One region of the Rhizobium sp. BK060 genome, then DNA from elsewhere that is predicted to be linked to it. Evidence: riboswitches for the same ligand, from Rfam matches in the RefSeq annotation. Region 1 holds a riboswitch; the other holds the start of a gene.
What was found. A riboswitch is a leader RNA that binds a small molecule or an ion and turns the genes downstream of it on or off. The one in region 1 is predicted to bind thiamine pyrophosphate.
Positions count from the first base shown of each region.

Region 1 (7,364 bases):
GCCAAGGATCAATGCCAGCCCATCCGCATCGTTCGTCCGATAGCTACCCATGCGGCTATAGACGAGCCAAGGCAACGTGACGAAACTGTCCGAGCCGAACAGCGCGACGGCGCCGAGATCGCCGAGCGACAGCGCCATTGCAAACGAAAATGCCGTGAGCACCGGCTTGAACAGGGCTGGCATATCGATCAGACGTAGTTGCACCCAACCCATGATACCGAGGCTCGCCGCAAGTTTTTGTGTGCGGCGCTTATGAACGATGAACGCCGGCTCGAGGACACGCATCACAAAGGGCAAAGACATCAAGGCGTTGATGGCGACAATCAGCAGCGGAGCGACGGCGCTCACGTCGCCGAAACCTCTCAGCGCAAGGAACCAGCCCGTCGCAAGGACGATCGGCGGCACGAGCAACACCAATGACGACGCGCCACCCATGGCGGCAAAGAACGCTCCTGCGCCCGTAGCCCCGGAGCGCCGGAGAAGCGCCGCCCGGCGCGCACTCACCAACGTCATCGAGATCAGCAAGGCGAGGATGGCCGCAGAGATCGAAATGGCAAGGCTGGTTGCAGCCGACTGCCAGAAGATGCGTTCGCGCAGGAGCTTCATGAGATCAGACCGAAGGCCAGCCAGAAGCACCGACATCAAAGGTAGACCGAGGAACAGGGCGGCGAGCAGTAGGACGCCGCCATCCGCAAGCCGTGCACCCGGCAACCCGCCATCCGGCCGCCTGAGAGCCTTGCCGGCCGTCATCCCCTCATCCCCAGGCGCAGGAAGAAACGACAGCGCCCCAAGGATCACCGATGTAAGGACAATTTGCAGTAGGGAAAGAACGACGGCCCGGCCAGGGTCGAAATCAAAACGCAGCGATTGATAGATGGCAACCTCGACGGTCGTCGCGGCTGGCCCACCACCCAGCGTCAGCACCAGCGTGAAACTCGTGGCGCACAGCATGAAGATCAGACCGGCGATACCGGGAATGACCGAACGCAGAACCGGCCATTCAATGAAGCGGAAAATCGAGCCAGGCCGCATGCCGAGACCACTCGCCATCAACCAGTATTCCGCTGGCACGCGCTCTAATGCCGCCAGCATCAAGCGGCAAGCCAGCGGCATGTTAAAGAAGATATGCGCCAACAGGATCCCGGAAAGCCCGTAGATGCTGATCGGTTCCGCCATGCCGAGCTTGAGCAGCAGCGCGTTCATAAGGCCCTGCCGCCCCCAGATACCGACCAACCCGAGCGCCCCGATCAGAACAGGCAGGCCCATCGGCACAGCCATCAGCCGAATGATCCACATGCGTCCGGGGAAATGCTGCTGGCGCGCCAAGGCCTGAGCGACGGGAATCGCAAAAGCGATCGATAGCAGCGTCGAGAGCAAGGCCTGCAGCAAGGTGAAACGCAGGACCCGCAGGATGTACGGTTCAAGCACCGCCGCCAGAATGGACGAAGCACCGCTCGAGAGAAGCAAGGCGAAGACCGCAAGGCCGACGAAAACGGCAATGCCGGCAAGGCTTAGCGCCCCGCCCAACATCACCCGCCGCATCTCCGCCTTGGTCAAAAGCATCAATTCATGCTCATGGCAGCCAGCCACTCATCGATCCAGGCTTTGCGGTTCTCCGCGACTTCCTCCGAGCTCATCAGAAAGGTCTTTGACGGATTCACGAGCTTGCCGAACGCATCGGGCAGCGGTTGCGACGTCGCCGAAACCGGCATCATCCAGTTGTTGGTCGGAATGGTATCCTGGAAGCCCGGCGTCACCATGAATTTCAGGAAATCGCGCGCAAGCTCTTTGTCCGGCGCATTCTTAAGCAGGCCCGCCACTTCGATCTGTATGTAGTGGCCCTCTGAGAATGCAGCCGCCTGATAGCGGTCCGTATTTTCCGCAACCATGTGGTAGGCAGGCGAGGTCGTGTAGGAGAACACCATCGGCGCCTCACCCTTGGTGAAAAGTCCATAAGCCTCGGACCAGCCGGGCGTTACCGTCAACACCCGCTTTTTGAGTTTTGCCCAAGCCTCAGGCGCCTTATCGCCGTAGACGGACTTTACCCACAGCAAGAGACCGAGCCCGGGTGTCGAGGTGCGCGGGTCCTCAATGACGATCTTTTGCGAAGGGTCTCCTTCGACCAGATCCTTCATGCTCTGCGGCGGATTTTTGATCGTCCGGGTGTCGTAGATGACGGCGAAGTGGCCATAATCATAGGGCACGAATACATCGTCCTTGTAGTCCCCGGGCACTTTGAGTGCACTGACGTCGACACCACTCGCATCGAACAGGCCGGTTGCCTTCGCTTCCGTGGTCAGGTTCGTGTCCAGGCCGAGCACGACATCTGCCTTCGTACCAGTGCCTTCGAGCTTGAGGCGCGACAACAGCGCCACGCCATCAGCCACACTGACGAAATTGACGCTGCAGCCGCAGGTCTTCTCGAATGCTTCCTTGACCTTCGGCCCCGGACCCCATTCCGATGTGAAGCTCTCATAGGTGTATACGGTGAGCGTCTTGTCTGCCGCCCGCGCGCCTGGGCCGGCAAGGCCGACAGTCGCGACAAAGGCCGTGGCAAACAGCAAACAGCTTGTGAATTTGAACATGGCACCTCTCCTCTGGTTTGCTTGAAGGGGAAAAGGGCGGTGCCAGATGTCACGCGTCTAATCCCTCCGCCGGTGTTAGCCGGATCAGGTTCCGCGGGTTGGCTTTCAGCCTCTCAGCCGCGCACCGAATGGGCACGGGCACCCCGTTAGAGCGTTTGCAGATGTATCGCCACGCTTGGTGTCTTGCAAGTGGCGGCCTTAGCCCGCCACTGGCATTTATTCCGCTGCTTCGGTGCTGGCTGCCGGCCGCACCTCGGCCGCGCGCGGCAGCTGCGTCGGTTTCAGCATCAAGGCGGCGCAAAGGCCAATGAGCGCGATCGCGCAGGACGCCATGAAAAGCGGTGTGAACGCATTGGCATAGGCGTCGGCCACCGCCTGACGTGTCGACTCCGGCAAAGCCACCAGCATTTTCGGCGTCAGCTGCTCGATGTCAGTTACGCCGGGAATGGACAGTCCCGTCTTGCCGAGCTGTGAGCCAACGATCGCGCCGTAAATCGAGATAGCAATCGATGCGCCGCCCATGCGCGACAGCGTCACCGATCCCGTTGCGGCGCCGACGTCGCGCGCTGGAGCCGCATTCTGAACGCCGATGACCGGCACCTGTTGCGCAAGGCCGACGCCGAAGCCGTGGAGGGCCATCACTGCTCCGATCAGCAGGACCGGCGTTCCCGCATGAACCTGAGTGAGCAGCACGAATGCGATGGCACTGCAGGTCAGGCTTGCTACGGCAAACGGCTTGTAGCGCCCGGTGATGGAGATGATACGGCCCGCAGAAAGCGACCCGCAAACGATGCCGCCGGTCAAAAGAATGAAGAACGCGCCGGCCGCCGAGGGTGAAAGACCAGTCGTCGTCTGCAGGAACAGCGCGAAATAATTGACCATGCCGATGCCGATCGCGCCGCTCATGATCGACATAACAAGCAACAGGCTGAACGTGGAATTGCGGAACAGCGACAGCGGAACAATTGGCTCGGCGGCGCGGCGCTCGACGCGAATCCATCCGATGACTGCAGCAACGCCGAGTGCCATGATGACAAGGTTCTGCGGGGCCACCAGCGAACCGAAGAGCTGAGCGCCATCGGCAGCCAGCACGAAGCTCGCCGTCGTCCAGGCGAGCAGCAAGGCTCCGGCATAGTCGATCTTCGGACGGCGGTTCGGCTTCCGGTAAGGCAGCATGAGCACCAGACCGACAAGCACGACGAAGCCAATCGGAACGTTGACGAGGAAGATCGACCGCCAGCCGAAGAGATCGCTCATCGCACCACCGAGGACAGGCCCGATCGCACCGGATGCCATCAGCACAAGGCTGGAATAGCTTTGGTACCGCGCACGTTCGCGAGGCTCGAACAGGTCGGCGTTAACGGCGAAGATCGATACCATGATGCCGCCTCCGCCAAGCCCCTGCAACACGCGGGCTGCAATCAGCGTGTTCATGGATATGGCCAGTCCGCAGACGGCGGAGCCGATGGTGAAAATCATGAGCGCGGCCATCATCACATACTTGCGGCCGAAGAGATCGCCGAGCTTGCCGTAAAGCGGCATCACCGCGCTCACGGCGAGCAGATAGGCCGAGCCGACCCAGCTGAACCGCTCGAGGTGGCCGAACTCACCGACGATTGTCGGCAGAGCCGTTGCGACGATCTGGTTGTCGAGTGTCGCCATGAACATGGCTGCCATTAGAAAAAGGAAGAGGATGAACCGCCGACGATGATCCGTCACAAGCGGCGCCGCGGCAATTTGAGTGTCCATGAAGCGTCGTTCCAGGTGATACGTTGACTACGTTATGTGCTATTAGCATATAATTGTCAATGTCATGTTATTGACTTTGGCATATTCTCAATTGAGATGGGGCATGCTATATTTCCGGAATGAAAGAGAGCTTGACGAACCTGATCGACCCAGACGCTGCGACCGACGACCCAGGTATTCTGCGTATTGGCCAAAGCATGACCCGCATGCGCCTGATGACCGGGCGCCGACTGATCGGACGGCTCGCCATCCAGAGTGTGGCGCCCGGCCTTGAGCTGTCGCACCTTGACGTACTGGATGCCGTGCGGCGCGCGCAAGAGGCCGGTGAAGTAACAGTCGGGACGATCGCCGAGATGATGCGGATCGATCCGTCGCGCGCAAGCCGCGTCGTCGCGGATATGGTCGGACGTAATATTCTGCGGCGAAAGGCATCCCAGACCGATGCGCGGCGGATCATCGTCGTGATGACGCCACTCGGACAGCGGCTGTTGTCGGAGATACGCGCGCAGAAGCTCGCATTCGTTTCCGAGGTGGTCAAAGACTGGAAACCGGAAGAGATCGAGGCATTCGGAGAACTGTTCGAAAAGTTCATTTCCGGCTACGAGGACATCTTTCAGGCGCGCATCAAGGATGTCCCTGACGAAGCCTGAGCAGCGGCCCTTTCCCTTCCCCCCTGCTTTGCGCTATGGGCAATGCGCATGAGCCAATCCACCTTTACCATTCTGCTTGGCGGCGAGTTGCAGATAACCGATCGCTTGCGTCACGCCATCTCGGGCAGCCGTTTCATTGCCGCCGACGGGGGAATGCGTCATGCGGCTGCGCTCGGCGCCGTTCCGGAGCTCTGGGTCGGTGATTTTGATTCGACGCCCGCTGACCTCGAGGGTGCTTTTCCTGATGTGCCGAAGCAACCCTATCCCGCTACAAAGGCTTCCACCGATGGCGAGATTGCGGTCTCGGAAGCGATCGCGCGTGGGGCGAAGCGTCTTGTCCTTGCAGGCGCCCTTGCGGGCGAGCGCTCCGATCATGCCATTCAGCACCTGCTCTATGCCGTCAGCCTTGCAGAACAGGGCTATGACGTACTTCTAACGTCAGGCAGCGAGGAGGCCGTGCCACTGATTGCCGGCGCAACCGAGCTGGACCTGCCGCCTGACAGCCTCTTTTCGGTTGCCGGTTTCAGCGAACTGCGCGGCCTGACGATCGAAAACGCGCGCTACCCGCTCGCCGATTTCCATTTGCCCTTCGGCTCGTCGCGTACCATTTCCAATGTCGCGAACGGCAAGGTGCGCCTTTCGCTCGAGAGCGGCCGCGCCATTGTGCTCGCCCGCCCCTATGATCTTTCCGGAGTCTGATCTTTGGCGCCTCCCATTCTGAAACTCGATGACATCTTTCTCAGCTTCGGTGGCACACCATTGCTTGCCGGCGCCGCCCTGCAAGTGGAGCCCGGAGACAAGATCTGTCTCGTCGGTCGCAACGGCTCCGGGAAGTCGACACTGCTGAAAATCTCCGCCGGCCTCGTCGAAGCGCAGTCGGGTGAGGTCTTCCGTCACCCGTCCTCGACCGTCCGCTATCTGGAACAGGCCCCTGATTTCGCGGGCTTCAGTACCGTGCAGGCCTATGCCGAGGCTGGACTTGGTCCTGGTGACGACCACTACCGCGTGACTTATCTCCTCTCGCATCTCGGGCTGACCGGCGAGGAAGACCCCAAAAACCTCTCAGGCGGCGAAGCGCGCCGCGCCGCGCTCGCGCGTGTGCTTGCACCGGAGCCCGATATCCTGCTCCTCGACGAGCCTACCAACCATCTCGATCTGCCGACCATCGAGTGGCTGGAAGGAGAACTGCAGAAGAGCCGCAGTGCGCTCGTCCTGATTTCCCACGACCGGCGCTTCCTCGAGAGGGTCTCGACCGCAACCGTCTGGCTGGACCGCGGCACCTCGCGCCGGCTCGACAGGGGCTTTGCGCATTTCGAAGCCTGGCGCGACCAGGTGCTGGAAGCGGAAGAGCTCGAACAGCATAAGCTCGGCAAGGCGATCGAGCGCGAAGAACACTGGCTGCGTTACGGCGTCACGGCACGACGCAAGCGCAACATGCGCCGCCTCGGCGAGCTGCAAACCATGCGTTCGCAATATCGCGGCCACAAAGGCCCGCAGGGCACCGTGCAGGCAACAGTTTCCGACGCGCAGGAATCCGGCAAGCTCGTCATCGAAGCCGACAAGATCACGAAGACTTTCGGCGACCGGCCGATCGTCGCTCCCTTCTCCATTCGCGTGCATCGCGGTGATTGCATCGGCCTCGTCGGCCCGAACGGTGCCGGCAAGACAACGCTCCTGAAGATGTTGACCGGACAGCTCGCGCCGGACAGCGGCACGATCAAGCTCGGAACCAATCTGGAAATCGCGACGCTGGATCAGAAGCGCGAAGACCTCAATCCGGACGAAACGCTCGCCCATTACCTGACGGATGGCCGCGGTGAGAACTTGCTCGTCAACGGTGAACAGAGGCACGTGACGGGTTACATGAAGGAGTTCCTGTTCCAGCCTGAACAGGCGCGCACGCCGATCAGGAACCTTTCTGGCGGCGAGCGCGCGCGGCTCATGCTGGCCCGCATTATGTCGCGTCCGGCAAACCTGTTGATCCTCGACGAACCGACCAACGATCTGGATATAGAGACATTGGATCTGCTGCAGGAAATCGTTGCGGGCTTCCCCGGCACCGTCATCCTCGTCAGCCACGACCGCGACTTCCTCGACCGCACTGTGAGGTCGACGATTGCGCCGGCCGTCCCGGATGCGCCTGACGGGCGCTGGATCGAATATGCGGGCGGCTATTCGGATATGCTTGCGCAGCGAAAGGGCGCCGTCGAGGAGCGGAGGAAGGCCGAAAAGGCGGCGGAACGATCGAAGCAGCAGGAAGCAGCAGATTCCGCCGAGACGGCGAAAGGAAAGGGCAAGCTTTCCTACAAGCAGAAGTTCGCGCTCGAACATCTCCCGAAGGAAATGGCCAAGGCCGAAACCGAGATCGCCAAACGCGAGG
Region 1 covers NZ_JACHYW010000009.1:207,830-215,193, reverse strand. Annotated here, with positions in the region: gene thiP (thiamine/thiamine pyrophosphate ABC transporter permease ThiP) at 1-1,563, opposite strand, end outside; gene thiB (thiamine ABC transporter substrate binding subunit) at 1,563-2,585, opposite strand; TPP riboswitch at 2,630-2,741, opposite strand; gene FHT71_RS12675 (MDR family MFS transporter) at 2,802-4,334, opposite strand; gene FHT71_RS12670 (MarR family transcriptional regulator) at 4,454-4,984, shown strand; gene FHT71_RS12665 (thiamine diphosphokinase) at 5,033-5,683, shown strand; gene FHT71_RS12660 (ABC-F family ATP-binding cassette domain-containing protein) at 5,687-7,364, shown strand, end outside.

Region 2 (7,364 bases), on a different contig from region 1:
CAGTTGCGATCGGCCATCGCCTTGTCCTGGATTCCGCGGAAATCAATCCAGGCATGCGAGAAAAAGTGAATGAAGAGCGGGCCGGCATAGACATAAGGTTGGTCGCCGAACAGCATCCAGGAGTAGCTTGCGGTAAAAGCATCGTAGCTCGACGTCGGGATCGGATGCGTCGGGGAAGCCAGCGCCAGCGTATAAAGCAGGATCGCTTCGTCGTAGCCCTGCCAGCGCCAGCGCAGGAAGCCACTGCCCGGCTTCCAGCCCATGCAAATGGTCTGGCCTTTGTTCAGCGCCCAGTGCCAGTCGATTCTCTCGTAAACCAAGTTCGCGAGCCTGCGGATCTCCGTCTCGGCTTCGGTATTGCGATCAAAATAGGCCGCGGCCGTCAACATGCCTGCAACCAGAAGCGTGGTGTCGATGGTTGACAGCTCGCTGTTCCAGGCCCGATGGCCGGTGTCCATATGCAGAAAGTGATAGAAGAAGCCGCGATAGCCGATCGCATGCCGCTCACGACCTTGGTGACCGTTGGCAAAGAAGCAAAGCGTCTTCAGCGTGTACTCGATCGCGTCGGAGCGCTGCATCCAGCCACGCTCGACAGCGACGGGATAGGACGACAGGGAAAAGCCGACCGCGGCGATGCTGCAGGGAACACCCGCGATGGACGTGTCCGCGACCAGCCCGTTGTCGGGATTGTAGTGCTTCGGGAAATAATTGAATGCGCCTTGCTGAAGCCTGTCGATCAGCGCGACATCCGTTTCCTCGGTCCGTTGTAACATACGTGCCAAGCCCAACTTGTTATTCAGCCCCGACACCAACATGGCGAAGCGTCGTGTGCAATTCAATGATTTTTGGAGGGACAAAAGCACGCGGGGCCGCCATCTCGGCCGCCGCGTGCGGTTATGCGCCGGTAAACACTGTCCGCCGGGACGCCGTGGCGTGAAGCCATTGCCTCGTTCGCGCCTCCGGATCAGCGCTCAGCGTAATGTCAGTAACGACAGCAGCGCTATCTGCTCCATGGGCGAAGACGGTCTCGATGCGATCGGCGTTCAACCCGCCGATGGCAACGAGTGGCAGGTCGCCCACTCGCGCCTTCCATATGCGGAGGCGTTCCGGTCCTTGCGGCGACCATTTCATCTGCTTGAGAATGGTCGGATAGATCGGGCCGAGCGCGATATAATCCGGCTTTGCCGCCATCGCTGTATCGAGTTCAGCATCGTCGTGGGTTGACAGCCCGAGCTTCAAGCCGGCGGCACGAATGGTGCCGAGATCGGCCGCTTCCAGATCCTCCTGACCGAGGTGGACGAAATCGCATCCTTCCTCAACGGCAAGCTGCCAGTAGTCGTTGATGATCAGCTGACAGCCATGCACAGCGCAAATTGTCTTTGCTGTTCGGATTTCGGCGCGCAGCTCGACCGCTGTTTTATTTTTGATCCGTAACTGCACAAGCTTGACGCCGAGCGGCACCAGCCGCGCAATCCACTCGGCACTATCGACGATGAGATAAAAGGGATCGAGCTTCATGCGAATACGGCCTTTCCGATGATCGGTGTCGACGGAACCGCGACATCGCGCGGCTCCAGCATGCCGGCACCGAAGGCCTCGTGGCCCGATTCGATCGCCTTGGCGAATGCACTGGCCATGGCAACCGGGTGGCCGGCGCCGGCAACGGCGGTGTTCAAGAGGACGGCGTCGAAGCCGAGCTCCATGACGGTTGCCGCGTGCGATGGCCGACCGATGCCGGCGTCAATGATGAGCGGAACGTCCGGGAAATGTGCGCGCATGGAGCGCAGCGCCGTGAGGTTCAGCGGCCCCGCGGCACTGCCGATTGGGGCACACCAGGGCATCAATACGCGGCAACCCGCTTCGAGCAGCTTCTCCGCCACCACGAGGTCGTCGGTCGTGTAAGGAAAGATCTGAAAGCCGTCGGCTGAAAGAATGCGTGCGGCCTCCACCAGGCCGAAAACATCGGGCTGAAGCGTATCGTGATTGCCGATCACTTCCAGCTTGATCCAATTGGTGCCGAACAGTTCGCGTGCCATCTTAGCCGTCAGCACGGCCTCGGAGACCCCATGGCAGCCGGCTGTGTTCGGCAGAATCCGAACGCCGAGCGCCCTGATCATCTCGAAGAAGGTACCGCCATTTCGCCCACCGGCTGTCTCGCGGCGCAGGGAGATAGTGACGATCTCCGTTTTCGATCGCTTCACGGCCTCCGCGAGGATCGCCGGTGAGGGATATCGTGCGGTACCGAGAAGCAGGCGAGAGGAGACTTCGGTGTCGTAAAGCTTAAGCATGGTCAGCCCCCCTGCATCGGCGACAGGATTTCGATCCAATCGTTGTCGTTGAGTGCGTGGTCGGCACGATCCTCGCGGTGGACGATTTCGCCGTTGACGGCAGTCGCCATCCAGTCGCCTTCGTATTCCATCAGCGTCAGCAGTTCGGACAGCGTTGGTGCAATGAGGTCGTGATGCTCGCCGTTGACGATCAGTTTCATCGGCTTTTTCCTCCTGGTTCAGTTCTGGAGAAGACAAGGTCCGCAGCGTCCTGGGCCATTGCGGGCGCCAGCAGGAAGCCATGGCGATAGAGGCCGTTGAGCACGACCGCATCATGCTCGAGGACCACGCGGGGAAAATTGTCGGCAAATGCCGGGCGGATGCCGACGCCGGTTTCGACGACGGCAGCGTCCGCGAAGGCGGGATGCACTGCATAGGCGGCGTTCAGCAGCTCCATCATCGAACGCGCCGAGATCGGACCGCCGAACTCCGTCTCGATCATGGTGGCGCCCACCATGAAGAGGCCATCTCCACGCGGAACGACATAAACGGGGAAGCGGGGATGCAGCAGGCGAACGGGTCTGGCGAGGGTAACTTCGCGGGTTTCCAGATAGAGCATTTCGCCGCGAACGCCGCGAAGTCCGCTCGTTTGCCCGATTCGTGCTGCGCCCGTGCAGTCCACGATGTCGTCGTAGTCGGTATGTTCGGTGACTTGCTCGATGAATGCGACACGCCGGGCGAGGAGCTTTTCTCGCAGCAGACCCAACACGCGCCTTGGATCGAGATGTCCTTCCAACGCGAAGAACAGGGCCCGCCTGAAGCGCCCGGCAAAAGCCGGCTCCAACGCGGCGATTTGCTCTTCGCCCAACCATTCATGGCCGCTGGTGCGACCGGCAAACCGATCGAGTTCGCTTTGGTCGCGCGCGGGAGCAACGACCAGCGTTCCGTTTCGGTGTACCTCGCCCGACAGCATCGTGTCCCACCGGTCGATGGCATCGCGGCCGCGCAGCAAGACGGCTTCGTCCCCGCTTTCACGCTCACACCAGGGCGCGAGCATGCCGCCCGCGAGCCAGGAGGCTGCTTGGCTAGAGCTTGGATCCGCAACGGTGACGTCGACACCACGAAGACTGAGTTCGTGCGCGACCGCGAGGCCGGCAACGCCGGCCCCTTTGACTAGGACATGCATCTCAGTCACGCGACCCTTGGGTGGCGTCGATCGGCATATAGAGATCGCCGCCCTCGCGGTATTTCGCCGCCATGGCGTCGAGCCCTTCCTTCTGCGCCTCGGCGCGGATGTCGTGCGAGATCCGCATCGAGCAGAACTTCGGGCCGCACATGGAGCAGAAGTGCGCCACCTTGTGCGCTTCCTTCGGCAGTGTCTCGTCGTGGAAGCTGCGGGCTGTCTCGGGATCCAGCGACAGGTTGAACTGATCCTCCCAGCGGAATTCGAAGCGGGCGCGCGACAGTGCGTCGTCGCGCAATTGAGCTGCCGGGTGTCCCTTGGCGAGATCGGCGGCATGAGCGGCGATCTTGTAGGTGATGACACCGGTTTTGACGTCGTTGCGGTCGGGGAGACCCAGGTGCTCCTTCGGGGTGACGTAGCAGAGCATCGCCGTCCCGAACCAGCCGATCATAGCAGCACCGATGCCGGAGGTGATGTGATCGTAGCCCGGTGCGATGTCGGTGGTCAGCGGCCCCAGCGTATAAAACGGTGCTTCGCCGCAAACGGCGAGCTGCTTATCCATGTTTTCCTTGATCTTGTGCATCGGCACGTGGCCGGGGCCTTCGATCATCACCTGGCAGTCCTTAGCCCAGGCGATCTTCGTCAGTTCGCCGAGGGTTTCCAGTTCGGCGAATTGCGCGGCGTCGTTGGCATCGGCAATTGAACCCGGACGCAGGCCGTCGCCGAGCGAGAACGAGACGTCATAGGCGCGGCAGATGTCGCAGATTTCCTCGAAGTGCTCATAGAGGAAGCTCTCGCGGTGGTGATGAAGACACCACTTGGCCATGATCGAGCCGCCACGCGAGACGATGCCGGTGACGCGGTTGACGGTCAGCGGGATGTAGTGAAGCCGCACCCCGGCATGGATCGTGAAGTAGTCGACGCCCTGCTCCGCCTGTTCGATGAGGGTGTCTCGATAGACTTCCCAGGTCAGGTTCTCGGCAATGCCCTCGACCTTCTCCAGTGCCTGATAGAGGGGAACGGTGCCGATCGGCAGTGGAGAGTTGCGAATGATCCATTCGCGAATGTTGTGGATGTTGCGGCCGGTGGAAAGATCCATGACGGTATCGGCGCCCCAGCGTGCCGCCCAGACCATCTTCTCGACCTCTTCGGCCATGGAAGAGGTGACGGCGGAGTTGCCGATATTGGCGTTGATCTTCACCAGAAAGTTCCGGCCGATGATCATCGGTTCGGATTCGGGGTGATTGATGTTGGCGGGAATGATCGCACGACCGGCAGCCACTTCCTGCCGGACGAATTCCGGGGTGACGTAATCCGGAATCCGAGCGCCGAAGCTCTCGCCATCGCGCGTGATGGCTTCCGCCTGTGCCTTGCGGCCGAGATTTTCGCGGATCGCGATGAACTCCATCTCGGGCGTGATGATGCCGGCGCGGGCATAGGCGAGCTGGGTGACGGCCTTGCCGTCCTTTGCGCGGAGCGGCTGGCGCTTGGCAGGAAATTCCGGCGTCAGCCGTTCGCCACTGGCAAAGCCGTTATCCTCAGGGCGCACCTGGCGGCCCTGATAGGCTTCGACATCGCCGCGAGCGAGGACCCAATTGCGACGCGGTTCCGGAAGCCCTTGCTCGATGCTGATGTCAGCACCTTCGACCGTATAGATGCCTGAGGAATCATAGACCGTGACCGGCGGTTCCCCTGATGTCGGGTGGACGGTGATTTCGCGCATCGGCACGCGGATGTCGGCGTGAATTTCCCCCGGAATGTAGATTTTCCGAGAGGCCGGCAATGGGCCTGTCGTAACGGCCGGGGTGATGTTCTTTGCGGCAATATTCATGGTTGAGGCTCCAAGTTTTAGGTTTGGAGACCCAGTCCTCAGCCGGAATGATGAAAAGACGCCGACACGGATTCCACGCGAGAATCCAATGCCTTCGAGCGCTTGCACCGTCCCTACGCCAGTATGAACTGGATCAGGTTCAACGGGTCACTGCGCACGATAGCAGTATCTCAGCCCCCTGCCGGGACCCCCCTGGTGAATGTGAAAAGGTTAGAGCCAGAGCAGCCGAGCTGTCAAGCCGACTGCCGCAGCCTACATCGAAAGGTCCAGCGCACGGCCTTCGAAGAGGCGGCTCTGCGACCCCTCGAGATGCGCCTTCATCAGCGCCCGCGCATCTTCCGCGCGGCCTTCGACGATAGCGAGGTAAATCTTGTTGTGCTCCTCATAGACTTGCTCAAGGCCTTGACGCGGACCAAGGAGCGATAGGCCGTGAAGGTGCATGCCGACCGCGATATGCGCCTTCAGGGCATCGATCGAGGCCGTGTAGTAGTGATTGTTGGCAGCTTCCGTGACCGCACGATGGAACGTGAAGTCGGCGTCGGTGCGATGAAGCTGGTGGCTGGTTGCCTCACGCAGATCGGCTAGCGCTGCGGCAATCTTCTGAATCGCCGCCTCGTCACGGCGCTTGGCGGCAAAGTAGGCGGCCGCGGGCTCGATCGTCAGGCGAAACTCATAGCAGCGCTGGATGTCGGCGATCGTCTTGACCGGCGAATAGGAAAGCTGCGCCGTTGGTGAGCCGTGGGCGCTGACAAAGGTACCGGCTCCTTGCCTGGCATAGACGATCCCCTGATCGCGCAACCGTGCCAACGCGTCGCGCACGATGGGGCGCGAGACACCAAGCATCGATGCAAGCTCGTGCTCACCAGGCAGGCGTGAATCTGGCGGATAGTTTCCCGAGCGAATACGCTCCTGCAATTGGTCGAAGACCCGATCGACCAGCTTGACGGCCTTGCCGCGCTCCGGCTTAGCCGCAGGCGCCGCTTGCGCATTCGCCGATACACCGTTTGCTTCGTCCACTTTCATTCTCCCCGCCGGCATTGTCTTATGCCGCCTGATTCTGTGCAATCAGTCTTACCAAACTATCAGAACTACCGAAGCCCCCGGACTTAACCGCGCATCGGAAACGCAGGCCATCTGACGTTACGACGTCAAACCAGGGAATACCCGCCTCGATTTCGCCCTGTGGCCTCAGGACTCGAATTCCGAGTGCGTGAAACACTGCCAACGCCGTATCGCCGCCGCCGACCACCAGCATTTCCGGGCGCATCATCTCTATGACCGATTTTACGCCTTTCGCGAAGCGGTCGGCAACTGCTGCAGCTTCGCCGGTGATTTCGCCCGTGCACCGCAAAAGTATTGGTAGGCCAAATCGTTCCTCGTACGTCAACGCTCCCATGGGCGCATCGATGGTTGACGTCAAAGCGCCGGAAACTTGCAACTTGGTCATCTGCTCTGTCGTGATCGGATCGCGGGAGCCGAAAGCGAAGACAGTCCGGCTCGATGCGGCAAAAGGTTTGCTTGCCCTGTTCGGTTGGCCGATCTTGCGGGCAAGTGCAGCTCCGATACCGCGGGCGCCGACGGCAAGGGTCGTCTTCCAGTCGTAAGCGCCAACCACCCGGTCGAGATCGCTGTGCGTTTCAGCATCGCGGACGATCACTTGGCCGTTATTTGCCTCGAAAAGTTCGACAATCGGTAGCGGCTTGTCGACACCACGACCGACGACGTGACCGTTGCGGGTCAAACGCTCTTGATCGGGAATGGCTGGTGCCACCACGATTGCCTCGTGACCGAAGACGGCAGTCAAAGCTTCGCTTTCTGCCGCAACATTCCCCTTAAGCCGGGAGTCGATCTTTTTCAGAACGATTTGAGGTGAGGCGGCAAGAAGGGCCTTCGCCGCAGCGCTGACCTTCCTTGCCGCTTCCTCCTCCGGGAGAGCTCTTGAAGCCGTGTTGACCACCACGACCTCGCAATCGGTCGCAAGCGTTTCCGATATGGCCCCGACGTCGATCGCGACAGCGACGGAAAGTCCGGCGTCGAAGAAGGGGGTTCCCGTGTCGAGCGCGCCGGTCAAATCGTCAGCGAT
Region 2 covers NZ_JACHYW010000008.1:207,552-214,915, reverse strand. Annotated here, with positions in the region: gene FHT71_RS11635 (glucoamylase family protein) at 1-773, opposite strand, end outside; gene FHT71_RS11630 (thiamine phosphate synthase) at 895-1,518, opposite strand; gene FHT71_RS11625 (thiazole synthase) at 1,515-2,288, opposite strand; gene thiS (sulfur carrier protein ThiS) at 2,291-2,488, opposite strand; gene thiO (glycine oxidase ThiO) at 2,485-3,453, opposite strand; gene thiC (phosphomethylpyrimidine synthase ThiC) at 3,455-5,281, opposite strand; TPP riboswitch at 5,374-5,485, opposite strand; gene FHT71_RS11605 (FadR/GntR family transcriptional regulator) at 5,534-6,298, opposite strand; gene FHT71_RS11600 (four-carbon acid sugar kinase family protein) at 6,324-7,364, opposite strand, start outside.
Region 2: it holds a riboswitch for thiamine pyrophosphate, as region 1 does, so the genes downstream of both, thiC (phosphomethylpyrimidine synthase ThiC) here and thiB (thiamine ABC transporter substrate binding subunit) in region 1, are expected to answer to the same signal.